DNA from 4 places in the Cohnella massiliensis genome. Region 1 is predicted to be linked to each of the others. Evidence: riboswitches for the same ligand, from Rfam matches in the RefSeq annotation. Region 1 holds a riboswitch; each other region holds the start of a gene.
What was found. A riboswitch is a leader RNA that binds a small molecule or an ion and turns the genes downstream of it on or off. The one in region 1 is predicted to bind cyclic di-AMP.

Region 1 (7,101 bases):
CATCGCGCTTTCCGGCGATTACGTCATCCAGGGAGCGCCGAAGCTGACCGCGGATGCCGCGGGTCTGCCGGTATCCGAGGTGATGGAGGCGAGCGTGCCGCTCGTCATCGTCATGGGGGCCGTCACGACGATCGCCGCATTCTGGATGATGCTGCGGGATCAGAAAAACGGGAAGTGGCAGGACGGCCTGGTCGCTTCGGCGGACCGTTCGATCCAGGCGTCGGACGAGCGGATCGCCCTGCCGCCGCGCGTCCGGCGATGGGCGGCCGCGATCATTCCGCTGCTGTTCGCGGCCGATGTCGCCGCGATGTTCGCTTTCGACCTGCAGGGGGGCGACGCCACCGCGTTGATCGGGGGCACCGCCGTCATCATCCTCATCGTTCTCGCGCTGCTCGCCCACCGCGGCAAAGGGCTGGAGGAGACGACGTCCTACCTCGTGCAAGGCTTTCAATTCGGCTTTAAAGTGTTCGGTCCGGTCATTCCGATCGCCGCCTTCTTCTATTTGGGCGATGCGGCGTTCGCGGAGCTGCTCGGCTCGCACTTGCCGGCCGGTTCCCACGGCATCGTCAACGACCTCGGCGTTGCCCTGGCCGAAACCGTCCCGGTCAACGGCATCGTCGGCTCGATTACACTGACGGTCACCGGCGCCATCACCGGGCTCGACGGCTCCGGGTTTTCCGGCATCTCGCTCGCGGGCTCCGTGGCGAACATGTTCGCCACGGCGATCGGCTCCGGCGCGGCGACGCTGACGGCGCTCGGCCAGGTGGCCGCCATTTGGGTCGGCGGCGGCACGATCGTGCCGTGGGCGCTCATTCCCGCCGCGGCCATTTGCGGCGTCAGCCCGTTCGAGCTGGCCAGACGCAACCTGAAGCCGATGCTGATCGGCCTGGCCGTCACAACCGTCGTCGCGATGTTTCTCGTTTGAGGCGGCCGGCGGCTTGAAGGCATGCGGACGACCCTGTCGCGGCTTCTTCCTTGCCCTTTGATCATGGAAGGTTATTCCGGGTAAAATAGAAGTTATACATCCCGGAATAAAAGGAGCAACCGATGGCACGAGAAGCGAAACATACGGCGGCGATATCGCTTGGCATCATGGGGGCGGGGTTTCTCGCGACGTTCCCGGCGGACGGACATTGGGCGGGGGCGCTGCTGCACGGCGGTTTCGAGGCCGGTCTCGTCGGCGGCTTGGCCGACTGGTTTGCGGTAACGGCCCTGTTCCGCAAGCCGCTCGGCCTGCCGATTCCGCACACCGCTTTGCTCCCCCGCAACCGGGACAAGGTGGTCCGTTCCCTGATTCATGTCATCGAGAACGAATTTTTGACGAAAGAGAGCATCAAGCAAAAGGCGGGAGAGCTCCGCATCGGGGAGAAGCTGCTCGAAATCGCCGAAGGCCGGCTTCCGGACATCGTCCGCGCGGCGGTCCTGCTCGGCGACTACGGGCTGAAGCATCTGCCTGCGGAGCGCCTGGCCGCGTTTGCGGCGGGGGAGCTGCGGCGAATCGCGGAGAAGGCGGACGCGGCCGCCGTTCTGCGGGCCTTGCGTAACGAGATTTTGGAGCGGGGGTACGAGGAGCGGGCGCTGGACTTTTTGCTGGACAAGGCGGAAGACCTCGTTTCCTCGGATACCGCCCGCTACCAGCTCGGAAGCATGGCGGCTTCGGCACTCGGAAACCTTCAGGTGAACGGCTTGATGGGGTTCGCCGTCAACGCGTTCGTCGGATTTATGAGCGAGGACAAGCTGGGCTACATGCTGCAGGGCGCGATTCTGGGCAAGCTGCGGGAGATGACCGCCGACGAGGGGCACCCGCTGCGGGTGCTGCTGCTTAACGAGCTGCGGCGCGCGCTGATCGATCTGGACCGCAACGAAGCGTTGATCCGGGAGCTTGACGGCGCCAAGTCGCGCCTTCTGGAGCAATGGGACGCCGAAGCCTATCTTCGGCGCTGGATCGAGGAGCTTCGCGACCGGGCGCTGGAATGGATCCATAGCGAGCGGTTCGAGCGGGATTTCGCGCTGCCGCTGCTCGCGAAGCTGATCGAGCGGGTAAGAGGCAACGAGGAGCTGTTGAATGCGTTTCAAAACTGGACCCAGACGCAAATTTCCCAAATCGTCGAGCGAAACCACTCCAAAATCGGCAAGCTCGTGCAGGAAAATCTGGACAAGCTGGACAACGATACGCTCATCGCGATGATGGAGGACAAGCTCGGCAAAGATTTGCAGTGGATTCGGGTCAACGGGGCGGTATGCGGCTTTTTGATCGGGCTGGCGCTCGAGGGCATCAATTTGATGTTATAGGTGCTATAATCGGGTCATTATCGAGGCCGGAGGGAACGAGCGAATGCTGATCATGAACGAGAAAATCAAAGCTTCCGAAGTCGAGCTGACGGGCCTGAACGGAGAGGCGCTGGGCATCGTCCCGCGCGCGGAGGCGTTGGAGCTGGCGAAGCGGCTGAAGGCGGACCTGGTATGCGCCTCGCTGCTCAGCAGCCCGCCCCCTTGCAAGCTGGTTGCCCGGGGGCAGGCGAAGCAGGAGCGGCAGCAGGAGAAAAAGCAGGACCGGGCGGAGGCGCAATCGCTTAAAACGAAGGAAATTCGCCTCACTCCGCACATTGAAGACCACGACTACGAGACGAAGCTCCGCCAGGCGGAGAAGCTGCTGCAGTCGGGCCGCTCCGTGCAGCTTGTCGTTCGTCTGACGAACGCGAAGGAAGGGCAGCGGGCGAAGGAGCTGCTCGAAGCGATGCTCAAGGATTTGCAAGGCGCCGGAACGAAAAAAACGGCCGTGCAAACGAGCGGAAAGCAGGCGGCCGTGCTTGTACTGCCGCGATAAATTTATGTAAGAAAATCTGACTTAAGCGTTTACAATCCTTTACAAATGATAAATAAGACGGTATAGTGGTACTACGCTTAGTTTCCGGCTATATAGGTCGGGAAGCGGGGGAACCAGTTTTTGGGGCGAGTCGTTCGTCTTTTCGATGAACGTAGGGTACCATCTACCCGAGTCCGTCAGCTAACCTCGTCAGCAGGAGATGGGTCATTTCTTTGCTTATAACCAAGTAGAGTGAGGGCCCCCGCACGGTAGGGCTCTTTTTGTTTTATGATGGCCCCTGTTTTTTCTCCTATATCCGTTTCCCGCCGTTTTCCGCCGCTCTCGGACGATAAGCGAAAATGAAGGAGGGAACCGCGAAACATGATCAAAGCTCTTATTTTCGATTTCGACGGAACGATCATCGACACGGAAACCGCTTGGTACGTCGCTTTTCGCGAAGCTTACCAGCGGTATGAAGTCGATCTCAGCCTGGAGATGTACTCCGGATGCATCGGAACGAGCTTGCACGCCTTTAATCCTTACGAATATTTGATGACGGAATTGAAGCTTCCGATCGATCGGGACCAGTTTCGCGTTTCCGTTCAGGAACGCCATGCGGCGCTTATGCTTCAGGAAGCCGTCCGGCCCGGCATTCTGCATTTTCTGGATTCCGCCAAGGCGGCCGGCCTGCGAATCGGCCTGGCCTCCAGCTCGGATCGGGCCTGGATCGACCGGCACCTGGAGCAGCTTAATCTGAAGGAATATTTCGAAGTCATTCGAACGAAGGACGATGTCCGGGAGGTCAAGCCGAATCCCGAATTGTACCTTCAGGTGCTTGAAGCGATGGGCATTGCAAACGACGAAGCCGTCGCGATCGAGGATTCGCCCAACGGCGCGCGTGCCGCTGTTGCCGCAGGACTGCGCTGCGTCGTCGTCCCGAACGAAATCACGCAAAGCCTGGAGTTTCCGGAGCTTCCGGGAGCCATCTGGGCCAAATCGCTGGAAGAAGTCGTCTTCGAGTCGCTTTTGACCGGTTCGCCCGTCCGCTAAACCCGGCGGCGGCGAACTTGTCCTAGAGGCGGGGGCGAAAGCTCCGCACCGTCAATAAATTGAAAATTCAGATTTTATTTTCACCGTAAAGGCTGGGGTTTTTGATAAGGGAGAGGAGAGAACGATATTGAAATCCAGGAGAGCCGTCCATTTCGGAGCGGGCAATATCGGCAGGGGACTCGTCGGGTTGCTGTTGTCGCAGTCGGGGTATGAGATCTGTTTTGTCGCCCGCAACGAGAAACAGATCGAGCTGCTGCAGCAAAGAAAACAGTACACGGTCACCTTGGCCAACGAAAACAGGGATACGAACGTCGTGCGCAACGTATCGGCCGTCCATGTCAAAAACGACAAAGCCTTGCGGCAAACGATCGCCGAAGCGGACTTGGTCACGACGGCCGTCGGCGCTTCTTCGCTGCCTCATATCGCGGAGTCGCTCGCCAAAGGCATCGCTTTCCGCCTGCGGGAAAACAAACGGCCATTAAACGTCATCGCCTGCGAAAACGCCGTCGGGGGCAGCGCCCAGCTCAAGAAGCTGGTGTACCGCCATCTGGATGAGCAGTCCCGCGAACGGGCGGACCGTTACGTTTCTTTTCCCAACTCCATCGTCGACCGGATCGTTCCGCAGCAAAAAAACGAAGATCCGCTCGCGGTGCAGGTCGAGCCTTTTTTCGAATGGGTCGTTCATCGTTCCGGCAATATGGGCGATATCGGGGATATTCGGGGCATTCAGGTCGTCGATAAGCTGGAGCCGTATACGGAGCGCAAGCTGTTCACCGTAAATACGGGTCACTGCGTTGCCGCTTATTTCGGCTACTTGTCCGGCTATCGGACGATTCAGGAAGCGTTGAAGGATGCCCGCCTTCGCTCCAAAGTCGAGAAAGTGCTTCATGAAACGGGAGAAATGCTCATTCGAAAGCATGGCTTTAACGAGTTGGAGCATCGAAAATACATCCGCAAAACGCTTGAACGGTTCGCCAATCCGGCGCTGGCCGACAAAGTGATTCGCGTCGGAAGGTCGCCGCTGCGCAAGCTGGCGCCGAACGACCGCCTCGTTCGCCCCGCGCTCCAGGCGCTGGCGCTCGGGGTCGAGGCGCCGCACCTCGTCTCCGCCATCGCCTCCGCCTTGATGTTCGATTACGAGGGCGATCCGGAAGCGGTAAGGCTGCAGGAGCTTATCCGCAAATACGGCGTCTCCCACGCGCTGACCGGAGTGACGGGAATTCCGGAAAAAAACCGGCTGCACGCCCTCGTCGCCGCCGAATACGGGAAAATGCGGCAGGCGGCGATGCGGCCGCCGCTCGGGAATATGTCGACGCTCGGGAATATGTCGAAATGACATCGGCCTTGGCCCGGTATTATACTGGGCTAAGGCTTGTTTTTTTGCAGATTATAACGACAAGGGTGAGGCCGGTGTTTTTGGAGGACGACAGTTGGATACGCTCGGTGCGGGAACGCTCCGGGCCGATGGAGAGGGCAGGCGAGCTTGATTCCGATTTGATCGAAGCGATCTATGAGGAAAAGCTGTTCAAGCTGTTCGTGCCGGAATCGATGAACGGCGCCATGACGCCGCTGCCCGAGGCGCTCCGCGCGTTCGAACGGGCGGCGTGGATCGACGGCGCGTTCGGCTGGGCGGTGACGATCGGGGCCGGGGGCGGTTTTTTCGCGGCGACGATGGATCAGGAGAGAGCGCGGGAGCTGTTTTCGGCGCGCGAGGCGGTCATCGCCGGAAGCGGCTTGCCGACCGGCCGCGCCGTGCGCGCGGAAGGAGGCTATCGGGTGTCGGGGCGCTGGAGCTATTGCAGCGGGGCGTTGTACGCGAGCTTCTTTACGGCGAATTGCGTCGTTGTCGCGGCGGAAGCCGGCGAGGCCGGGGCGGATAGAGTAGGTGGAGCTGACGGGGCCGGTGGGGCCGGGGCGGAAAGGGATGACGGAGCTGGCAGGGCCGGTGGAGCCTGGGCAGAAAGGGATGACGGAGCTGGCAGGGCCGGTGGAGCCTGGGCGGATAGGGTTGGCGAAGCAGACGGGGCCGGTGGGGCCGATGCGGGGAGACCGCCGCTTGTTCGCTCGTTCGCTTTTCTGCCCTGGCAGGTTGAAGTGATTCGCGATTGGAACGCCTTCGGACTTAGGGCGACGGGCAGCCATACGATCGTTGTGAACGACGCGTTCGTCCCGGACGACATGACGTTCGACATTATGGAGCCGCCGCGGCTTGCGGACCCGATTTACCGGTATCCGTTTCTGCCGTTTGCCCAAACGTCGTTCGCCGCCGTCGTCCTGGGCATCGGCCGGCATTTTCTGGACGAATGCGCGGGATTTGCGGACGAGCGCAAAGCCGATTGGGAGGCCGTCAAGCCGCGGAAGTTGGAGCTGCTGCTGTCGTCGCTGGCCGAATGGCGGCGGGAGGTCGACGCGGCTGCCGATCGCTTCCATGCGGCGGCGACCGAGACATGGGCCGGCTTTTTGCGGGCCGGCGCGCTTTCCCCCGAGGCGGAACGGCTTGTCGGCCGCCGCAGCCGGGAAGCGGCCCGAACCGCCGTCCGCGCGGCGGAGGCGCTGTTCCCGCAGCTCGGCATGACGGCGCTGCGGCAGGATCACCCGCTCAACCGGACGTGGCGGGATTTGCACACGGCGGCTCAGCACTCGGTGCTGCAGCCGGACGGCGATGAGGAGAATATCTGACGAAACCTTCTCCGCCAAGGCGGGATCATTAAAAAGAATCGCCAGGACGGGCGCGGGGCCTGCCGAGCGATTCTTTTTTAGTTTAAACTCTTCACCGTGCGAAAGCTGCTGCTCGTTTGAACCGCCAACCGCATGCAGCCGAACGCATTTGAGTAAAAATGACTCATCTGCCCGCCACCGCACGCCCGCTGCCGATCCAGTTGAGTCGTGGCGACTCATCTCAACCCTCCATGCGCAAATGGCCCCACGAACTTGAGTAAAAATGACTCATCTGCCCGCCACCGCACGCCCGCCAGCGATTCGGTTGAGTCGTGATGACTCATCCCAACCCGCCAAACGCATGCGACCGTACGCAGTTGAGTAAAATTTACCCATCTGAATGCCTTCGCACACCCGCTAACGATCAAGTTGAGTCGTGGCGACTCAACTTGGACCCTTCATCGCGGGGCGGCTTAAGGAATCCGCTGCCCGCGGGCGCTCACGTACAATTTGTACCATTCCTCGCGCGACAGTTCGACCTTCTCGGCGTCTTGACAGGCGCGAATCCGCTCCGGATTTTTCGTGCC
Region 2 (7,101 bases), on a different contig from region 1:
CGCGGATTGCGGTTGATTTTGCTCCATCGTATACGCCTCCATCCAAACGGACTAACTAATCCCATTGTAGCGAATTTGACCGGGAAAAGCGATGGATCGCAGCAAACGGAAAGCGACGCGCGATCCCAGGGCACTTTCCGCTCGTGATCCCGGACGCCCCGCCTCCGCCCGGCACCCCGCCGCCTTGCCGCCGATCCGCCAGCCCGCCGCTATCCCGCGCCCTTACCTTGCCGCCCGATCCGGCACCCCGCCGCTTCGCGCCGATCCGCCCGCCGGAGATGTTGTCCGCCCTCAGATATATTCCTTGGACAACCGGCATATATATCCCGTAGTAAGCTTGTCAACGGGAGGGTAATCCGTATGCCCCAACGCCGCTTTATGCGTTACCTTGTTTTGGCCGCCGCTGCCGCCATGCTCGTCTTCTCGATTCCGTTCGGATTCGCGGAGGCTTGGGTCAACCAGTACGCCCTGCCCGCCTCCGCCCTTCAGCCCGCCGGGCTGCAGGAGTCGGCCGCGGAGCCGCCGGAACGACATTCGCCGGAGGTGCCGGAGCTGCGAACGGCTTCCGCCCCCGCCGGTCCGTCCGACGCGAAGGCAGCCGCCGCGGAGCCCGAAGCCGACGTGCCGATCGCGCCCAAGCCGGTCGTTCTGAGCAACCGGGTTTCGGAGTACCACATCAGCGTCAAATTGGAGGAAGACGGCACGCTGTCGGGGCAGCAGACGCTAACCTGGAAAAACCCCGGCCGCAAGCCCGTCCAAGAGTTTTACCTGCACTTATATCCGAACGCTTTTTCTCCGGGCAGCACGTTTTTGAAAGAATCGGGGGGCCAGCTCAGAGGGGACCGGATGAAAAACGGAAGCTACGGAGCGATGACGCTGACGTCGCTTGAAACCGCCCAGGGCGAAACGCTGCTCCCCCGGTTGCATTACGTCCAGCCCGACGACGGCAACAAAGACGACCGGACCCTCGCGTCCTTCCGGCTTCCGGAGCCGGTCGCCCCCGGTCAGAAGGTAACGCTGCGCATGACGTTCGCCGTTCAGCTGCCGCAAGTGTTCGCCCGCATGGGCAAAGCCGAAGACTTCGTGATGGCCGGGCAATGGTTCCCCAAAGCCGCCGCCTACGAGACGGTCGGAACGCGGGGACGGACATCCGAAGGCTGGAACACGCACCAGTATCACGGAAATTCGGAGTTTTACTCGGACTTCGGCATTTACAGCGTCAAAATCGACGTGCCCGAAGCGTACAAAGTGGCCGCAACCGGCTTTCAGACGCAGCAGGCGGTCATCAAGGACGGCCGCAAAACGTACCAGTTTTACGCCGACGACGTGCACGACTTTGCCTGGGCGGCATCCCCTTCTTTTCATTACGTAGAAGATTCATTTTCGTCCATCGGCGTGCCGGGCGTCCGGATCAAGCTGTACATCGACCCGCTTCACAAGGATTTGCAGGAGCGCTATATGCACGCCGCCAAGTCCGCGCTGGCGCTGCTGGGCAAATGGTACGGGGACTATCCTTATTCCACCCTGTCCATCGTCATCCCGCCGGCCGACGCCAACGGCGCGGGCGGCATGGAGTACCCGACCCTCATCACGGGAGCGGCGGCCAAAAACGACAACCCCGGGTTCGAGCTGGAACGGACCGTCGTGCACGAAATCGCCCATCAATACTGGTACGGCATCGTCGCCACGAACGAATTCGAAGAAGCTTGGCTGGACGAAGGCTTTACGTCCTACACGGAAGATAAGCTGATGGAGGAAATTTACGATGTCGTCCCCAACCCTATCGTCGAGGCGAGCTATTTGACCCGGCCCGAACCGCTGAAGCAATACGCCTGGGCGTACGGCGATTCAAACAGCTACGCGGAAAACGTGTACATGCGCGGCAAGCTTGTGCTCAAAGCCATCGAACAGCAGGTAGGCGAAAAAACGATGAACAAAATCATGCGGACCTATTTCCAGACGTACCGGTTCAGGCACCCATCCTCTTACGACTTCCAGAAAGTCGTCGAGAGCGTGACGAAAAAGAAATGGACCGAGTTTTTCCATGCGTACGTCCAAAACGGCCAAATGGCCGACTTCTCCGTCGAATCGATCGAATCGCGCCTGAACGATCAGAACGTTTACGAATCCAGGGTCGTGCTGAAGCGCGGCGGCAGTCCCGAACCGGTATCGGTCTGGTTCCAATTCGCCAACGGCGAAAAGCTGCGCAAAACATGGGACGGCGCGCAAAAGCACGTGCAGTTCCAGGTCAAACACGAATCGCCGCTGCAATTCGTGGCGGTCGATCCCGAAATGGCGGTCGTGCTCGACAATTACCGGTATAACAACTTTTTGAAAACCGATGTGGACGAACCCGTTCGGACCCGCTGGAATATCGGCTTGACCAAGCTGGTGGACGGTCTGCTCGGCATCCTGGCCTGGTGAGGTGAAACGAGATGCGCTCAATAATCCGCGAGGGATGGAGTTTGACCTCCCGGCATAAATACGTGCTGGTCGCCCTGTTTTTGTACCGGCTGCTGTGGGGCTTCTTTCTGTACCGATTTATCGATTCGGTCGTCACGCCGATCCTCGCCCGTTACCCCGACGGGCACCCGAACGGCAACGCGGTCCGGCTGTTCCTGATCGAGGCCCAATTCCGCCTGACCAAAACCGACCTCATGAACGAAGCTCTCCTTATGCTGGCGGGAATGCTGCTTCTCCGCATGGTGCTCACGCCGCTGCTGAACGCCGGCCTGTACTATTCCTTCCATCACGCCGACGAAGAGCGGGGAACCCGGATGCTCACCGGCATGCGCCGCGCGTGGAAGCCGGTCGTTCTGCTGTACCTGCTGGAGAACGCATTGGCTTTTCTGCCGGCTTTATGGCTCCTCCCCTTCGCCAAATCGCAATTTCTGGCGCAATTTTCCGTCGAGTCGTGGGCGTTGAAAATGCTCCCTTACGCCGCCGTCTGGATGTGCTGGATTTTTATCGTTCATCTGCTGTTCCAATTCATGCAGTTCGGCGCCGTATCTAAGGATGGCATCGTCAAAGGGCTTGCCCGCGCGTGCGCCAAAGCGCTGCCGCTGGCCGCCGTTACGCTGTTGCTGACGGGGATCGGCGCGGCGGCTTCGGTCGCCGTCACGGGCGCGACGATGTTCTGGACCGGATTTATTTCCGTCGCGGTTCACCAAGCGTTTCAATTCGTCCGAACCATGATGGCCGTCTGGACCTCGGCCTCCCAATACGCGTTATGGAAGGCCGATTCGGCCGCCTGACCGGCGTTCTCCCCGCCCCTCGCCCTGCAAACGTTCGCCAAAAAAGCTATTCCGTCGCCGCGATTCGCAGCGCCTGGAATAGCTTTTTTCGTTTTCATTCCGGTTTTTTCGCGTTTATTAAAGCTTTCTTAACTTTATATTAACGAATTCTAATCTTTTATCGGCAGGAAAAGACTCCCACTGCGCGAATAATTAATTCTCATGTGCGAAAACTGCCGAATTTCCTTGCACAGGGAAACGGGGGAACCAGATTTGCCGGGTGAATTGATTCCGCTTCGCTAGCAGGAATCATAGGGAACCTTCTACCGAACCCTTCAGCTAACCTCGTAGGCATTGGAAGGAGTCACTTGTTTTGCGGAAGTTGTCACTCGGTTTTCTTGCTTTCTCATTCGCGTTCTTGCTGGCCTTTCAGGCGGGAACCGCGTCTGCGGGCTCCAAGCTGAACGACGAGGTCACCGATCTGATCGGTGTCGACTACCAATACGGCGGAACGACGACCAGCGGGTTCGACTGCTCGGGCTTCACGTCCTACGTATTCAAGAAGTTCGAAATCAAGCTGCCTCGTTCGTCCAAAGACCAGTTCGAGACCGGAACGGAAGTCGAGCAAAGCGAGCTGCGCCCGGGAGACCTCGTGTTCTTCAACACGAACGGCAAAGGCGTATCTCACGTTGGCGTATATGTCGGAAACAACAAATTCGCCCACGCTTCGACATCCAAAGGGGTTACGGTAACCGACCTCGACGAAAGCTATTACGCAAAACGCTACCTCGGCGCGCGCCGCGTCCTGGACGACGCAACGTACGAGGCAGTGGCCGCTTACAAAGCGTAAGCCGCTAGTATCGCCAAGGGTCTCCTGTCGCTAGCAGGAGGCCCTTTGTCATGCTCCTCACCGGGTCACCGTCCGGCCCGCTCCAGCCGGCTGCGCCGCCACTTCAAGCCGAAGACGACGGCGGCGGCCGCGCACAGCCCCGCGAAAACGAATTTCATGTACCGTTCGACTAACCCGAAAACGATCTCCCACTGGTCCCCGAATCCGTACCCGATCAGGAAAAAGGCGCTCACCCACAAGGCGCAGCCCGTGTAGGCGTACAGTGCGAAAGAACGGTACGGCACTTGGATAATGCCGGCGAAATAACCGATGAATTGGCGGATGCCCGGCAGAAAATAGCTGAACAACAGCACTTTGCTTCCGTACCGGTCGTATGCTTTGCGCGTTTTTGCCACATGGTCGGGTTTGAGAAACAGCCACTTTCCGTATCTTTCGACAAGCGGAGCCCCGATCTTGCGTCCGAGCCAGTAAGTCGCCGTAATGCCGATCACCGCGCCCGAGTAAGCGGAACCGAGCGCCGGAAGCCACGCCAAAATACGTTGCGACGCCAAATATCCGGTTAACGCCAGCGTCGTATTGCCGGGGGGAATCGGCAGCGCGATCGCGTCCAGGGGCAGGCCGATCAGCAGCACCCAATAGCCGTATTGCGAAAACAATCGTTCGATGTATTCCAGCAATTCCATTTGCCAGCCCCTTGCCGCACCTTACAGTTGCTGTTGCTCGGCGTTTCGCGCCTGCTTCTTTCGGTCGTGTCTTCGCTTCAGCCATAGGCCCAGGAGGAGAATCGGAACGAAAATCACGAAAATGTAGAGCGATACGTCCTTGACCATGCTCTCCGCCATCCGGCCATAATAGTAAAACAAAAACCCGACGACGTAAAATTTGACGGCCCGGCCTATGGCGGCATAGCCGATCAGCTTCCATAGAGGAAACTTCAAACACCCCGACATGATCGTAAACACTTTGAACGGAATCGGAGTGAACGCGCCGATAAGCACGGTCGCCTCGCCGTTTTTTTGGAACATGGCGGTTGCCTTGTCGATCCATTCCTTTTTCAGCAATTTGTAGAGCACCGAATGACCCAGCAGCTTGCCGATCCCGTACCCTACCGGCGTTCCGAGCAAACAGGCGATATAGCCCACGGTCGCGTACCATAACGCCGACGAAGGGTCGACAAGGCTTAACGATACCTGCAGAAAAAAGGCCGGAATCGGAAAAATGATGGCATCGACGAACGAGTGAATCGCCAATCCCCAGACGCCAAACTCCAAAAAAATGTCGACCAAATTTTGAAACATTCTGTTCTCCTCTTTTACGGCCTGCAGGTTTTATTATAAAGAATCGCTGCACGGCCCGTCATGAACCTGCGTCGGTTTTCGGACTGGACTTTAGGCGGGGCAAAAAGGCTACATTAAGGGTTACGTTGGCGCAAAAAAAAGGATGCAGGGAGTTTTCGAAAGAGGCGGGCAAAAGCGGGTAAAGCCGGCTTCGTCGTCTTTTCCTTCCCGGCCGCGAAAAAAAGCCGCCCCGGACCGGCCGTCCCGATAGGAACGAACCGTGTCGAAGCGGCTGATGCTTCGGATGCGCTCGGATTTAACCGAATTGGAAATAGGCCTTCGCGTTCCGGTAGCTGATGTCCTGGACCATTCCGCCCAGCAAATCGAAGTCCCGCGGCACTTCCCCGTCTTCGGCCCATTCGCCGAGCAGGTTGCACAGGATGCGGCGGAAATACTCATGGCGCGTATACGACAGGAAGCTGCGCGAATCGGTCAGCATGCCGACGAACCGTCCCAGCAGCCCCGTGTTGCCGAGCGCCTTGAGCTGGTCCAGCATGCCGTCCTTCGTATCGTTGAACCACCAGGCCGAGCCCAGCTGGATTTTGCCCGGAACTCCTCCGCCCTGGAAGCTTCCGATCGCCGTGCCGAGCGCGTACAGATCGTTCGGATTAAGCGAGTACACGATCGTACGCGGCAGCGCGTCGTCCCGCTCCAGCGCGTCCAGCAGCCGGACCAGGGGACCCGCGACCGGGCCGTCGTAAATCGAGTCGTAGCCCGTATCCGGACCGAGCTTCTCGAACATGCGGCTGTTGTTGTTGCGCTGCGCGTGCATATGGAACTGCATCGCCCAGTCCAGCTTGGCGTACTCCCGGCCCAAAAACAGCAGCGTGAACGTCTTGTACTTCCGTTCCTCTTCCGCGTCGATCGGCTCGCCCGCCAGCGCCTTGGCGAAAATCGCCGCGGCCTCGTCCCGGGTCGCCTCCGCGTAGCCCATCGCGTCCAGCGCGTGGTCGGAAACCCTGCAGCCCGTCTCGTGGAAGAAGCGGATCCGCTCGGCGAGAGCAGCCAGCAGCGCGTCGTAATCGCGCACCTCCCGGCCGGCCGCCTGCTCCAGCTGCTTCAGCCACGGCAGGAACGTCGCCCGGCGAATTTCGAGCGCCTTGTCCGGACGGAACGACGGCAGCACCTTGACCTCGAAATCCGGCAGGTCCTTGATAAGCCGGTGATATTCCAGAGAATCGACGGGATCGTCCGTCGTACAGATGACCTCGACGCCCGATTTGACGATCAGGTCGCGGGCGGAAAAGCCGCCTTGGGCGAGCCGGGCGTTCACCTTTTCCCAAATGACCGGAGCGTTTTTCTCGTTCAAAATTTCCTCGACGCCGAAGTACCGCCGAAGCTCCAGATGGGACCAGTGATACAGCGGATTGCCGACGGCCGCCGGAACCGCTTTCGCATATGCCAGAAACCGGTCGTAGTCGGACACGCCCGCCCCGCCGGTCACGAGGCTTTCTTCGGCCCCGTTCGTGCGCATTGCCCGCCATTTGTAGTGGTCGCCGTACAGCCACACCTGGGTCAGATTTTCGTACGACTGGTTCTCGTAGATTTCCTTCGGGCTCAAATGGCAGTGATAATCGATGATCGGCATTTTGGCCGCGTAATCGTGATACAGCTTGACCGCGGTCTCGTTGCCCAGCAGGAAGTTATCGTCCAAAAAAGGCTTCATCGGCATTCGTCTCCT
Region 3 (7,101 bases), on a different contig from region 1:
GTCCGGCACCCGCTGGGCGACGATTTTCCGAATCCGCTCCCCCGGAGCGTCCGGATCGGTAAATACGATCACGCCGCGCCGCTTGTGCGCCAGCTCGATTCTCCGCAGCACGTCTTCGCCGATCGCCGAGCCGCCGGTTTCGATCGTATCGGCCTGCACCGCCCGCCGGATGGCGGCCGTGTCGTCCTTGCCTTCCACCACAATCATTTCCTGAATCATCGCTTGATCCTTCCGCTCCGTTCTTCGGGTTCGCCCAAAGGACGGGCAAAGTCCTACTCGTTATTATAACCTTGCCCATGCAAAAAAGAAGAGGCCCGAAAGCCCCTTCCCTGCAATTGCCGCTATCTATGTCAAATGTGCTCGTTCTTCGGCGTCTACGGTTGGCATCCCCGATTGACGCCGTCCGGCCGTCCGGACCGCGGCGGCGGATCCGGCACGACCGGGAATCGCCCTTGCGCCTCCGCTTTAGTCGGCGGAAGGCTTGACAGGGCCGATGACGTATACGGTGTATCCTTTTTTGGAGCCGAACTTCTTCGCATGGCTCTCGCTGTCGAAATACACGTCGATTTTTTTGCCGTTGATGGCGCTGCCGGTGTCTTCGGCTCGGCGGAAGCCGATGCCATCGATGTAGACCCACCAGCCGAGCGGAATGACGTCGGGATCGACCGCGATCGTGCGGCCCTCCGACACCTTCGTTCCGGATGCGGTAATGCCGTAGCCCTCGTCGCCTACGTCCTTGCCCGTAGATTCCGGGCCCGCCGTATAGGCGGTAAGCTTGACGTTCTTCAGCACCTGCTTCACTTTGACCGACTTTCCGTTAAGCTGAACCGTGCCGTTAGCCGAAGCGTCGTAGGACAACGTCGTGACTTCGGGCTCTTTTTTCTTCGTGCCGACCGCGACGATTTTCTGCACGGACGGCTGCGTGATCGTTTTGGATACCAGCTGGTCGCTGACCAGGCGACCGTCGACATAGACGCGCTCGGTTTTCGTCACGAGCGTGCCTTCCTTGCCGGTTTGGATCACTTTTTTGCTGCCCTCGGGCAGCGTGGGGTCCTGCTTTTCCACGATGGCGAACGTCACCGGATGCGACGTTTCCACGACCTCTTTATCCACTCTCAGCACCTGAATGGTCATGCCTTCGGTAACCGGCGCCGACTTGTCGGGCGTTACCCGGTCGTCCGCCGATAACGAGAGGTTCGAGGCGTGCAGAACTTCCTGAACGGAATCTGCGGTCGTATATTTGATCTCCTTCTTCCCGTCCGCCTGCAGGACGACTTTCGCGGCGCGATCGATCGCGATCGTGCTGCCCTCCTGCAGCTCGGCATCGAGCGGCTGGGATATTTGATCGTGCGGGCCGACGGTGATGTTGTGCTCCGAGAGCAGCGATCGCACATCGGACGATTTCGTTTTGATGACGGTTGTCGTCCCGCCGTCCACGACGGTTACGCTCATGGCGGACGCGCCGTGTAGCAGCAATAAGAACAAGATGGTCATAGCAAAAGAGAGAATTGCGCTGAGCAGGATCAAACGCAAATGCTCATGCTTCCATCGCGCTGCGAAAAGCTTGCCGGTCGGTCGTGGATCATGGGTGTTCCCGACAGGAACGGTTCCCATTTTCTCGTTCCTCCTTCATAGCCCCGCCGTCGACTGCCTAAGCATGACTTCGTCTGACGCGACTATCCTTTTGGTTAACGGCGCTGGGCTTCGCACGGAGCGGCTTTCGCACGAAAGCACCCGGCCGTCGTTCACCAGTAAACGGCACCAACCCGCCGCCCGAAAACATTCGCCTCTTCCTCCCGCAAAAAACGGACAACAAAAAAAGCCGACGGACAGAGGATCTGTTCGTGGCTCCGCTTGCGACGTCGAAAGGGAAATGGGCAGCACGAGGTGACCTCTCTCTCATACGCTTGCGAGGTTAGCTGTCGGGTTCGGGCCAAGAGAGCGGCCCTATCCGCCCGCAATCCGACGGACCGTCCGGCCTGGACGGATGCTTCGGTTGCCAGCAAAATTCACCCCAAGATTACTCGGCCGCAGAAATCGCGGTTCGCGTACGAACCGGTCCTCCGCGTCGGGTCCCCCGCTCTCCGTTCGGAGACTCAGCGCACTGGAAAAGGGATGCCATATTCAAACTCTTGGATTAGATGATAACCTCTCGGCGCCAAAGGTGTAAAGAAGGGTCAAAGCGCGAAATCCTCCATTTTTGAACGAAATAAAGCTGAATTTTTAGGTTTCATCGATCAAAAACCAGTTTTTTCGCATAACTAAATGATTTTTCTTCGATTGTTAGCGTTTTATCTTGGTAGACGAAAACAGGCGAGACCATTTTCGGTCGTTAAATTTGCAATTTCTTCCACGGATTTCCCTTTTATTTCCGCTGCTGCCTCCGCTACGAACCGCACGTAAGCGGACTCGTTTCGCTTCCCTCGGTAGGGGTGCGGAGTCAAATACGGGGCGTCCGTTTCGATCAAAAAACGGTCGTCCGGCACGTTCGCGAGCACCTCTTTGGGAACCCTTGCATTTTTGAACGTAACCGGTCCTCCGAACGAAATATAGAAGTTCATGTCGAGGCATTTTTTGGCCGTTTCCCAGCTTCCGGAAAAGCAGTGCATGATCCCTCCGACCTCGGAGGCGCCTTCCTCGCGAAGCAGCCGGACGACGTCCTCGTGGGCGTCCCGGTTATGGATGACGATCGGCTTGCGCAGGCGTTTGGCCAAACGGATTTGCTCCCGGAAAACGGCGTGCTGAACGTCCTTCGGAGACGTATCCCAATAATAGTCAAGCCCGATTTCGCCGATCGCCACCACCTTCGGATGGGCGCACAAGCGTTCGATCCAGGCCAAATCGTCCTCAAACTTCATGTCGATCGCGTCGGTCGGGTGCCAGCCGACGGCGGCGTAAATGAACGGATAGTTCTCCGCGAGCGCCATCGTCGTCGGGATCGTCTCCCGGTTGAAGCCGATATTGACGATCGTTTCGACGCCGGCTTCCCGCGCGCGGGCGATGACCTCCTCGCGATCGCTGTCAAACTTTGGCGAATCCAGGTGGGCGTGCGTGTCGAATAACATAGCGTATGGCGTCTCCTTTTGCTTTTGCAAGTTCTTTTTTTTACATTCCGAAAAGCTCGCGGATTTCCGGCTCCAATTCCGTTGCCTTCCTCCGAACCTCGTCTTCCGGATAATACAAATAGTAATTTCCCCGGTGCAAGCCCGTGATCGAACGGATGATGTCCGACTTGACCGAGATTTCCGTCAGCCGATCCTTGTTGTCGAGCAGCAAAATCGGCGGCTTTTCCGAGGCGTCCAGCGCCGCTCCGGGCTTGTACACGTCATAAGGCAGATCCACCGGCGTATCCACCTCGAGGTGATAACCGGGATGGAGGCCGATGCGGGCCCACTCCTTGCGAATGCGCTCGATCAACGCCTCGTCCAGCGCGTCCTGCGAAATATATTTATACAAGCGGCGATGAAGAAATCGCGAGCACAAGTCCGCCAGCAGCTCGTCCCGCTCGCCGATCCACTGTCCGAATGCCGCCTGAACCATCGATTCGTCCAAGCTCAAATACGATTCCACCGTCATCGTGCCTTCAAACAAATGCTTGAGCTGCGGGAGCATAAAACCGAACGCATACCCGCTCCGGTACAGCTCGTCCGCCCTGCGGAAAATTTGCCTCAGCACGATTTCCGAGCTGCGCGTAACGGGATGGAAGTATACCTGCCAATACATCTGATAACGCGACATCAAATAGTCCTCGACGGCATGCATCCCGCTTTCCTTGACGACGATACGCCCTTGATGAGGCCTCAGCACCCGCAAAATCCGGTCCAGGTCGAAGGTGCCGTAGTTGACGCCGGTAAAATACGCATCCCGGAGCAAGTAATCCATGCGGTCGGCATCCATCTGGCTGGAAACGAGGCTGATGACGATCGGCTTGTCGTAGTCTTTGCGAATGACGGCGGCAACCCGTTCGGGAAAATCGCGGCCGACCTCCTTCAAAATCCGGTTGATATTCGTGTCCCCGAGGATGATGTCGCATGTCCACCGCTCATGATCGTTGCCGAACACTTGTTCGACCGAATGGGAAAAGGGGCCGTGTCCGACATCATGCAACAAGGAAGCGCATAAACTTACCAAATTTTCCTCTTGCGGCCAATCCTGATATCGATTACGCTCAAATTGGCTGATAATTTTCCTCGTAATCTCATACACGCCGAGCGAGTGGGAGAACCGGCTGTGCTCGGCTCCATGGAACGTCAGGTAGGTCGTGCCCAACTGCCGTATTCGCCGCAGTCGTTGAAATTCGGGCGTGTTGATCAGCTTCCAGATCGTCTCGTTTTGCACATAAACCGAATGGTGAACCGGATCCTTGAACACTTTCTCCTCTTCCAGCCGACGGCTCATCGACAACACCTCCTTAAAATAATGAAAAAACGATCAGAAACCGAAACTTATGTCGAAGTTTGTCGTTTAATGGTAGTGGAATCAAGTTGACATTTTCATCAAATGCCGTTGTCATTATGGACGTTAAAAGCTTATAAATAAAGCATTCTTAAATTAAAATTTTCCAATCCGCAAATTGATTGGTTGACTTAAATGGGAATGGTTGGTATGATTATAAGCGATAATTCGGGAAAAATGTCGAATTATGACGAATTATAGGCTTGATTCCTTGAATAAAAGGTGGCCTTGATTTTATTTTAACCTGAAAAGAGGGAGTTTCCAAATGATGAAATCTACGGGAATTGTTCGTAAAGTCGATGAGCTCGGCCGTGTCGTCATTCCGATCGAACTGCGCCGTACGCTCGGCATCGGAGAGAAGGATGCGCTGGAAATTTACGTGGACGGAGAGCGCATCATGCTGAAGAAATACGAGCCGGCATGCATCTTCTGCGGCAACGCGGAAAACGTCATTTACTTCAAAGGAAAAATTGTTTGCCGAGATTGCTTGAAGGATTTGCCTACACCTGTGACAAATTAAAGAAAATACGTTATAATAGCATTGAAAGTCTGTTTTCTGTTAATTCTAACCTTTTTATATCTCCTTATAACCCTCCCGGACAAGCCTCGGGAGGGATCTTTTTGATTTTACCGTTCAAGCAAGCTTTGGTAAATGTCCCGCCGAGACAAGCCGCGATCCCGTGCCGCCAGACGCATCGCTTCCTTTCGGTTTGCCTTTTCCGTCTTTTCGTAATGCTCCACATGCTCGGCTACGGTCAGCGGCTCCCACCAGACGGCAGACGCGGGCTCGCCGGAACGTTCTCCCTCTTCCCCGCCAGCCTCGGCTGAAGCCCTGCCCTCCAGCACGATGCATATTTCACCGAGCGGTGGATATTCCCGGAAATGCGCCAGACAACTCTGCACCGTTCCCCGGACCGCTTCTTCATGCCGCTTCGTCAGCTCCCGAATGACGGCCGCCCGGCGGTTCGGCCACTTGTCGGCGAACGCCTGCAGCGTCTTGACGAGCCTGTGCGGCGACTCGTAGAAAACGAGCGTTCCCGTCTCGCCGCCGAGCCCGGCCAGCAGGCGTTCCATGCCTTTGCGTTCCCTGGGCGGAAAGCCGACGAACGTGAACCGCTCCGTCGAGAGCCCCGAAACGGTCAGCGCGGCGAGGGCGGCGTTCGCTCCCGGAATCGGGACGACCGGGATGCCCTGGCCGATCGCCGCCGCGGCGAGGTCGGCGCCCGGATCGGAAATGGCCGGCATGCCGGCGTCGCTGATGAGCGCGATATTTTTTCCTTCGAGCAGCAGGCGAATGAGCTCGGGACCGCTTGCGGCTTTGTTGTGTTCGTGATAGCTGACCAGCCGGTTCGAAATGTCGAAATGCGTAAGCAGCTTGCGGGATTGGCGCGTATCTTCGGCCGCGATCAAGTCCGCTTCCTTCAGCGTACGAATGGCGCGGAACGTCATATCCTCCAAGTTCCCGATCGGCGTTCCCACCAAATACAGCGTCCCGGTCGGCTTTCGATCGTCGAAGCTTTTTTGCGCGATGGCCGCTGGGGCGCCCGGATTTCCGGCTTCGCCCGCCTTTTTTTCGCTCATGCCGTTTCCTCCTTTTGCCGAACCGGTTTCGGTCTGTATTGCATTTCTACTATTATATATGTCCTGCTCCCAGGCAAAAATCGACACCCTTCCGCGTGGCTTTCCTAAGACGGAAAGTCGTTAAGCTCGTTCTTGCTTCCGTAAAAAACGTCCAGTAATTCCTGCGTATACGTTCTGCCCTCGCCCCCGTACACGATGAGCGGCGGAAGCGTCCGCACTTCCGGGCGCCCCTCCTTCAACGCGTCGATCAACACCATATTCGCTTCCGCGCCGATCCGGGGGTGAACGAAGCGGATTCGCTTCGGTTCGAGCCGATGGCGCCGCAGCGCGTCGATAATTTCGGCAAGCCTCGTCGGCCGATGAACCATCGATACGCGCCCGCCCCTTCTGACGAGCCGGGAAGCGGCGGCGGCTACGTCTTCCAGCGTGCACCCGATCTCGTGGCGGGCCATCGCCTGATGCGGGTTTTCCTTATGGTCCCCCGTATGGACCGGCATATAAGGCGGGTTGACCGTTACGGCGTCGTACGGGCTTTCTCCGTCCTTCAGGCCAAGCGTCTTGAGGTCGGCTTCCAGAATGCGGATCCGCTCCTCCAGACCGTTCAGCTTGACGCTGCGCTCGGCCATGTCCGCAAGCCTCGGCTGGATTTCCACGCCGTCGATCGCGGCATTCGTCCGCGTCGTCAGCAGCAAAGGCACGACGCCGTTGCCCGTGCACAGGTCGAGCACCCGTCCGCGCGGCGGCACGCCGGCAAAGCGGGCAAGCAGCACGGCGTCCAAAGAAAAGCTGAACACATCGGAGCTTTGAATGATTTTCAGCTCGTACGTCAGCAAATCGTCGATCCGTTCGCCGGGCAGCAGGTTCGGTTGAGGCTGCATGCTAGTTTGTCCATCTCCATTTTCTCATCTTCGTCTTCATTAGCTTACTCGATTTCATGCACGATTTCATCATTCGGCCGCAAAACGAACAGGCCCTCGGCCGATCGCGGCACCGGAGGACCTGTTTTATCGCTATAATGCCCGTTATTGAGCCAACAGCAGCACGATCGAAAACAGACCGAAGCAA
Region 4 (7,101 bases), on a different contig from region 1:
TACCGTGTGGAAAGGAGCCATCAGCTTTGGCCTCGTTCACGTCCCGGTGAAAATGTTTACGGCAACCGAAGATAAGGACATTCACCTCAGATATATCCATAAGGAGTGCGGGACTCCCATCTCGTATACGCGCAGCTGCCCCCATTGCGACCGTCCGGCCGAATGGGAAGAAATCGTTCGGGGCTACGAATATGAGAAAGGGCATTTCGTGCTGTTCGAAAACGAGGAGCTGGAGGCCGTAAAGCCGGAAAATACGCGAACGATCAAAATTTTGGATTTTGTCGCCCTGGAAGAAATCGATCCGCTTTATTTTCAAAAAACGTACTATTTGTCGCCCGATCAGGCCGGCGCGGGAGCCTACAGCCTGCTGCTTGAAGCGATGCGGGATTCGGGACGGATCGGCATCGCCAAAGTGGCCATTCGGAGCAAAAGCAGCCTCGCCGCCATCCGGGCGGTGGATAACTGCATTTGCATGGAAACGATGTTCTACCCGGACGAAATCCGGTCGCTCCAGGCCGTTCCGAATTTGCCGCAGCAAGCGAACGTGAACGACCGGGAGCTCGATATGGCGAAAATGCTCATCGAGCAGCTGTCCGCGCCTTTCGAGCCGACCAAATATACGGACGATTATCGGGTGGCGATGCTTGAGGCGATCGAACGCAAAGTCGCGGGCAAAGGCGTGGACGTCGTCACCGCGCCGGCCGCCGAGAGAACCAATGTCATCGATTTGATGTCGGCGCTGCAAGCGAGCCTGGAAGCGGTGAAGTCCGTTCCGGCGGACAAAGGGGCAGCGAAGGATGGGGAAGCTCCGGCGGCCCCGAAGCGGCGGACGGCCCGTGGGCGCAAAACGAAGGAGACGGCTCCGTAAGCGGGCGTATGGCTGACGCTGCTCGCCGAGTTCTCCCGAAAGGTGGATGCCGTTTACTGCCTCGCTCTGACATAATAGCGGCCTCCAGGGGCCGCTATTTGCCCGCAGTTCGGGAAATTCCTCGAATAACGGTCTCTCGCGACCGTTATTTCGGATGACGCATCCGTACCCGGGGTCACGCTCAATCAAATGTCGCTGTGCTCGCTGCCCCGCGATCCGGCGATGCGCCCGAATTTTTCGCCCTCATCGCCTCGCTCGCCCCGCCATCCGGCCAATGTGCCCGAATTTTTCGCCCTCAGCGGCTATCCGGGACGCCATTTTGTACGCGGCGTCTTATTTTTCCTGCGCTTCCATACCATTATTTATAGAATGAAATAGAGTCGGAAGATTGATAGAATGTTAAGCGTTCCAAAGCCAAAGTCTGCAGAGCAGACGCGGGGGAACCAAGTTTTCGGGGTGAAGCCGCTAATCGAAGCTATTGCGGCAGGGGCGCTCTTTGACCCGAACCCGTCAGCTAACCTCGCAGGCAAAACAAAGGGAGGAATGCTTTTTGTTCAAGAAGGGAAGCAAACGTTGGGGTACTCTGGCTCTTTCCGGCGCTCTGGTTACGGCCTTGTCGCTGCCGGCCGGCGCTGCATCCGCAGCATCCAATGCCGACGTGAGCGTGCATACTTTCAAATATACGATCAATAGTTCCGATTTGAACGGTCTGCTTAACGGCATCGATCTGGACAGCTTGCTCGACCAAATCAAGCAAGGCCTGTCGCAAGGCACCGTGACGAAGCCGACGGCTCCGTCCGCGCCGTCCGCCGACAACGGCAATTCCGGCTCGAACGCCGGCTCCGGCAATGCGAGCGGCGGATCGAACGGCAGCGCCGGATCGGGTGCGGGCAATGCCGGCTCCGGCAGCGCGGGCTCGGGCAACGCCGGTTCCGGCAGCAACGGCTCCGGCACGACGAATCCGGGCACCACGAACCCGGGCTCGGGCTCGACCGTCCAAACATCGCAATACGCCGCGGAAGTCGCCAAGCTGGTGAACGCGGAGCGGGCGAAAGCCGGCCTCGGCGCGCTTGCGATGGACAGCAAGCTGTCGGAAGTCGCTCTTGCCAAAGCCAAGGACATGTACAATAAAAACTACTTCAGCCATACTTCGCCGACGTACGGCTCTCCGTTCGACATGATGAAGCAGTTTGGCGTGTCGTTCAACTACGCGGGCGAGAACATCGCGAAGGGCCAAAGAACGCCCGCGGAAGTCATGAACGCCTGGATGAACAGCTCCGGCCATAAAGCGAACATCCTCGGCCAAAACTTCACGAAGATCGGGGTCGCTTACTACAACGGCGTATGGGTCCAAATGTTTATCGGCTAATCGCCGCGACGAAAGCAAAAGGCTGCGCAGCCGCATGAGGCGGGGCGCAGCCTTTTTTTTCATGTCGGCTTAACCGAATCCGTTCGTCCGCTTCGCCATCGGCATCGAAATCCGGCTTTCGATTTTCACCCAATCCACGACAACCCCAAAAAGCCCGCAATTCCGCAAACGAGGGCTCCGATCCGATAAGGCAGGTACGTTCTTCCTTCGGGCTCCTTCGTTCCTCTCAAGCGATGCACCCAGCTCCGGAACCATTCCGGATGCACGGCGATGAACAGAGCCGTTCCCGTCCAGAACACAAGCAGAAGCAATACGGCGGCGGTCAGCGGATTGCTCAAGGCGTTCACCTCATTTTCGAAAACGTTCGGAAGGAAAAACGCGAAGCTCCGTCATCCGGCAAAGCCGCGTCCTTGCTCCCGCTATGTTCGGTTTATGCAGGCAAAACGCCGCTTGTGCATGCCGGCGAAAATGTTCCGGCGGATAAAACGGCCGATTTTGGCGTATATTTTCGGAAAAGGCCGGTTGCCGACAATCCGCCGGACAGACGAGGAGAAAGCGATGCCGCAAAACGTTACGTTAACGATGGGCAAGGACGAACTGAACGTTTCCCACCCCGACAAGCTGCTATGGCCGGAGTCCGGCATTACCAAGCTTGACTATGTTCAAACGCTGGCCCGCCTCTCGCCGTATTTGCTCCCGCACAGCCAGGGACGATATTTGACGACGATCCGGTATCCGGAAGGCATCGCCGGCGAGACGTCCTTTTATCAAAAAAATTGCCCGCGCCCCGCGCCGCCGTTCGTCCGCACGGCCAAAAACGGATCGATCGAGTACATCGTGCTCGATTCGCTGCCGACGCTCGTCTGGCTCGGCAGCTTGTACAGCCTCGAATTCCACGTGTCGTGCGAGCGGATCGGCGAGGAGCTGCCCGACCGTTGGATGCTCGATATCGATCCGTCCGTCGAGGAGGAGCCGCGCCTTATGGAAGCGACGGACGCCGTGCTGGACATGCTGTCCAGGCTCGGACTCGAAGCGGTCGCGAAGACGTCGGGAGCGACGGGCGTGCAGGTCGTCATGCCGATCGAGCCCGGCCCGACGTTCGACGAGCTGCGGGCTTTCGGCAAATTCGTGTCGGAATATTTAACCGCCATGAAGCCGAACATGTTCACGGTCGCCCGCATGAAAAAAGACCGCGGCACGTTGATTTATCTCGATTACTTGCAGCACCATCCCGGGCGCACGCTGCCCGTTCCGTACACGCCCAGAGCGCGTCCGGGCGCGCCCGTATCGACGCCGCTCACCCGCGACGAAGTCCGCCGGGACGTGAAGCCCGGGGACTTCCACCTGGGCAATATCGTGCGGCGGCTGGAGACGGTCGGCGACTTGATCGGCCGCTGCAAGCCCCAGCCGCTCGGGCGCGTGCTTCAGTCGCTTTCCACGTTGTAGCCCGAGCCGCCAGCGATTCGCGCCGCGCGCAGCAAAGGCGACAGCATTCGCGCAAGCGCCCGGGCCGCGAACCGCGTCGAAACGTTTCCGGATCGACTTCGCGGCTGTCCCGCAAATCCCGGACGAAATCCTCCTGCGATAATCGCGGGCCGCAAAATAATAGAACGCGAGGCCGGCGATATTCAAGCACAGAACGGCGTCGCCGACTGCAGTGCGAACAGGAGCGGCAAAACGCACAGCCAACCCCATCCGGCTCCCTATTCGGCTCGCCCCCCCTAAAGCGCTCCGCTCGCATAGCTTGGACTCGGGCCTGGCCGGCCTTCGTCGGCCTTTTCGAACAAAAACTTCAGGTATGTTCATAACCTTGCAAGAATAAATAGCAATAGAGCGCTCAAATCGGCAAATCCCCCAAATCTTCGGTCTGGAAAGGAGAGGAAATGGCCAAGCGTAAAAAAAACGTCAAATGGTCGCTGCTCGTCATTCCGGAACCGAGCCGTTCGGCCAAACAATATCATCTTTCCCGCAGGACGATGCTTCTGCTGCCGGCCGCGGCCGTTTTGGCCGCAGCCGGCTCTCTGATCGCCCTCGAGGCCCGCTCGGAGCTTCGCCTGCGGGCGCTCGAAGGCAAGCATGCCGAGGAAGCCGGCGCGCTGTCGTCCGCGCTCGCGGCCAAGGAAAAGGAACTCGCCCTGCTGAAGCGGGAGCTGGACCGCCTGGCCGGCGAAGCCGCCGCCGCAAAGGCTTCCATGCGGCTGCGGAGCGAAACGCCGCGGCCGGACGCGGCCTTCGATCGGCGCGACAGCGGGGCCTCCTCGGCCGCTGCAGCCGGCGGCGCTCCCGTCGCCAAGCTGTCGCTCGAGGACGCCGCCGCCGCGGCCGGTTCCGATCGGCCGCCGGACGAAACCTCGGAACCGGACGAAACCTCGTTTTCTCCTTCCGCGTGGCCGACCGATTCGAAGCGGCTATCGTCCGGCTTCGGGTACCGCAAGGATCCGTTTACGGGAAAATCCGCGTTGCATGCCGGCGTCGATATTTCCGGGGAAATCGGAGATCCCGTCTACGCCTCGGGGAGCGGCACCGTAAAAGAAACGGGCGAAGACGGCTCCCGCGGCCATTATATTATCCTCGCCCACGGCGGCGAAATCGAATCGTGGTATTTGCATTTGGACGAAATCGAAGTGAAGCAGGGGGATGCCGTACGGCAGGGCGAGCAGATCGGCCGGCTCGGCAACACGGGAAGGAGCACCGGGCCGCACTTGCATTTTCAGGTGGTCGAGGACGGCGAGGCGGTCAATCCGCTGCCCTATATCGCAAAGGAGGATTGACGGCCATGCTCAATAAGTCCAAAAGCCCGAAGGGCGCCGCCGATACGTTGATCGGTGCGGGCACCGAAGCGGAAGGCGCGCTCAAGACGCCGACCGGCCTGCGCATCGAAGGCGAATTTCGGGGCGAACTCGAAAGCGAAGGAAACGTGGTCATCGGAAAAACGGGCATCGCCCGCTGCAGCATTCTGGCCCGCGACGTCACCATTGCCGGCAAAGTGTTCGGCGACGTTTGGTCGAGCGGCAAGCTGACCATACTTCCCGGCGGGCATTTGGACGGCAATGCGCAGACGGCCCTGCTTATCGTGCACGAGGGCGGCTGCTTCAACGGAACCGTTCGAATGGAGCCGTCCGAAGGCGCCGCCGCCCGCCTTCAGCCCGCGGTTTCGGCGCCGGCCGGGCCGCAAGCGGACCCATCGGCGGAATCGTCGGGCAAACGGGACAAAAAGGCGGTCTGACCGCCGACGAAGCCAACGCGAAAAAGCCGTCCCGTTCGGCGGCGATTGCCTGCCCGAAGGGACGGCCGGAACGAATGGCTTTCCTTAGCCCGCCACGTCGCGTTTGCGGAACACGGTCCAGGAAATCAGGTTGAAAATGACGAAGTAAACGGCCAGCACGGCGAGCGAGAAGCCGAACGTTGTCGGGTGATTCGGCAGCGGCCCGTTGCCCCCGTCCAAATAATTCGTCAACTGCAGATGCGGGAACAGCACGAACTTGACCCAGGGTTTGTCCGTCAACGACAGCAGGCCGCTGAGCATGCTGCCCGACAGCAGCAGGAAAATCGACAAGCCGATCGCCAGCCCGCTGCTGCGGAAAGCCGCGGACAGCATGAATCCGAACGTCAAAATCACGAGCTGGGTAATGAACAACAGCAAATATCCCGTTGCCGCGTACGCCCACGGAGACCCGCCCGCCAGCGGCGACGATTCGGGAATGAATCCCGCCGGGGATGCTTCGTATCCGAAGATCGCCGCGTTGATGACAAACGTCGCGACAAAGCAAAGCGCGCTGAACAGCAGGGCGAACAGCACAAGCGAAATAAATTTCGAGAGCAGGATGGCCGAGCGGCTCCACGGGCGAATCAGCAGCAGCTTGATCGTTCCCCACGTGAACTCTCCGGCGACGGAATCGGCTCCCTTGACGACTGCGAAAATGGTGATCAGCTGGAAGACGACCGACGTTTCCACCATCATCATATCCCAGTTCGTATAGCCTTCGGTGCCGTCCATGAACGCGATCAGGGCGCTCATCAGCAGCGGCGTCAGCACGATGAAGGCCATCATGATCCACGTCCGGGGTCGCCGGTAAATTTTCATGTTTTCATTTTGCACGAGTTTCCAGAAATTAGCCAATCGAATCACTCCCCGTCACCTCGAGGAATTGGTCCTCCAGCGATTTCGTTTTCTTGCGGATGCCGTAGACGTTGATCCCCGCTTCCACCAAGCGGCGGTTGACGGCCGCGACCATGCTTTTGTCCGCCGTTACGCTAAGCAACCCGTCGACGATCGTTCCCGCGCCCTGGCCTTCGAGAACGCCGAGCGCCGCATCGGGATGATCGACCTCGAACAGCACGTCTTCCGCCGCTCCGGACGCTCCGGAAGCTCCTCCGATGGAACGGATGTCCAAAATTTTGCCCTGCTGCAAAATGGCGACCCGGTCGCACATCAGCTCCATCTCCGAAAGCAGATGGCTCGAGACGAACACGGATGTTCCTTCTTCCCGGGCCAGCACGCGCAAATAATCGCGCAGCTCCCGGATGCCCGCCGGATCCAGACCGTTCGTCGGCTCGTCGAGGATCAGCAGCGAAGGACGGTGCAGGATCGCCTGCGCTACGCCGAGGCGCTGCCGCATGCCCAGCGAATATTTTTTCACCTTGTCGTGAATCCGGTTTTTGAGGCCGACCAATTCGATCACTTCGTCGATCCGCGCCTTGGTGACGCCCGGATTCATGCGGGCGAAGTGCACCAGATTTTGATACCCGGTCAAAAATTTGTACATCTCCGGATTTTCCACGATGGCGCCGACCTTGGAGACGGCTTGCTGCCAGGACGATTTTACGCTGTGTCCCGCAATCGAGATATCCCCGCCGGTAATCG

Region 2: linked by a shared signal. The riboswitch ahead of B7E11_RS02520 (C40 family peptidase) and the one ahead of B7E11_RS08555 (HAD family hydrolase) in region 1 are both predicted to bind cyclic di-AMP.
Region 3: linked by a shared signal. The riboswitch ahead of B7E11_RS00350 (resuscitation-promoting factor) and the one ahead of B7E11_RS08555 (HAD family hydrolase) in region 1 are both predicted to bind cyclic di-AMP.
Region 4: linked by a shared signal. The riboswitch ahead of B7E11_RS15155 (CAP domain-containing protein) and the one ahead of B7E11_RS08555 (HAD family hydrolase) in region 1 are both predicted to bind cyclic di-AMP.

Annotation. Positions count from the first base shown of each region.
Region 1 is NZ_LT821257.1:399,144-406,244, reverse strand. It holds gene B7E11_RS08570 (hypothetical protein) at 1-925, shown strand, start outside; gene B7E11_RS08565 (DUF445 domain-containing protein) at 1,048-2,292, shown strand; gene infC (translation initiation factor IF-3) at 2,336-2,827, shown strand; cyclic di-AMP (ydaO/yuaA leader) riboswitch at 2,892-3,037, shown strand; gene B7E11_RS08555 (HAD family hydrolase) at 3,188-3,856, shown strand; gene B7E11_RS08550 (mannitol-1-phosphate 5-dehydrogenase) at 3,984-5,192, shown strand; gene B7E11_RS08545 (acyl-CoA dehydrogenase family protein) at 5,273-6,535, shown strand; gene B7E11_RS08540 (aldo/keto reductase) at 6,988-7,101, opposite strand, start outside.
Region 2 is NZ_LT821254.1:17,867-24,967, forward strand. It holds gene B7E11_RS02500 (YwhD family protein) at 1-27, opposite strand, end outside; gene B7E11_RS02510 (M1 family metallopeptidase) at 361-2,424, shown strand; gene B7E11_RS02515 (hypothetical protein) at 2,436-3,254, shown strand; cyclic di-AMP (ydaO/yuaA leader) riboswitch at 3,458-3,602, shown strand; gene B7E11_RS02520 (C40 family peptidase) at 3,607-4,083, shown strand; gene B7E11_RS02525 (DedA family protein) at 4,149-4,766, opposite strand; gene B7E11_RS02530 (YqaA family protein) at 4,788-5,381, opposite strand; gene uxaC (glucuronate isomerase) at 5,677-7,086, opposite strand.
Region 3 is NZ_LT821241.1:65,696-72,796, forward strand. It holds gene rnmV (ribonuclease M5) at 1-219, opposite strand, end outside; gene B7E11_RS00350 (resuscitation-promoting factor) at 466-1,452, opposite strand; cyclic di-AMP (ydaO/yuaA leader) riboswitch at 1,890-2,112, opposite strand; gene B7E11_RS00355 (TatD family hydrolase) at 2,292-3,065, opposite strand; gene B7E11_RS00360 (HD domain-containing protein) at 3,106-4,398, opposite strand; gene B7E11_RS00365 (AbrB/MazE/SpoVT family DNA-binding domain-containing protein) at 4,721-4,975, shown strand; gene rsmI (16S rRNA (cytidine(1402)-2'-O)-methyltransferase) at 5,083-6,036, opposite strand; gene B7E11_RS00375 (tRNA1(Val) (adenine(37)-N6)-methyltransferase) at 6,141-6,914, opposite strand; gene B7E11_RS00380 (MraY family glycosyltransferase) at 7,059-7,101, opposite strand, start outside.
Region 4 is NZ_LT821259.1:274,518-281,618, reverse strand. It holds gene ku (non-homologous end joining protein Ku) at 1-868, shown strand, start outside; cyclic di-AMP (ydaO/yuaA leader) riboswitch at 1,271-1,412, shown strand; gene B7E11_RS15155 (CAP domain-containing protein) at 1,419-2,237, shown strand; gene B7E11_RS15150 (hypothetical protein) at 2,363-2,575, opposite strand; gene ligD (non-homologous end-joining DNA ligase) at 2,796-3,683, shown strand; gene B7E11_RS29030 (M23 family metallopeptidase) at 4,121-5,008, shown strand; gene B7E11_RS15135 (bactofilin family protein) at 5,014-5,463, shown strand; gene B7E11_RS15130 (ABC transporter permease) at 5,548-6,357, opposite strand; gene B7E11_RS15125 (ABC transporter ATP-binding protein) at 6,350-7,101, opposite strand, start outside.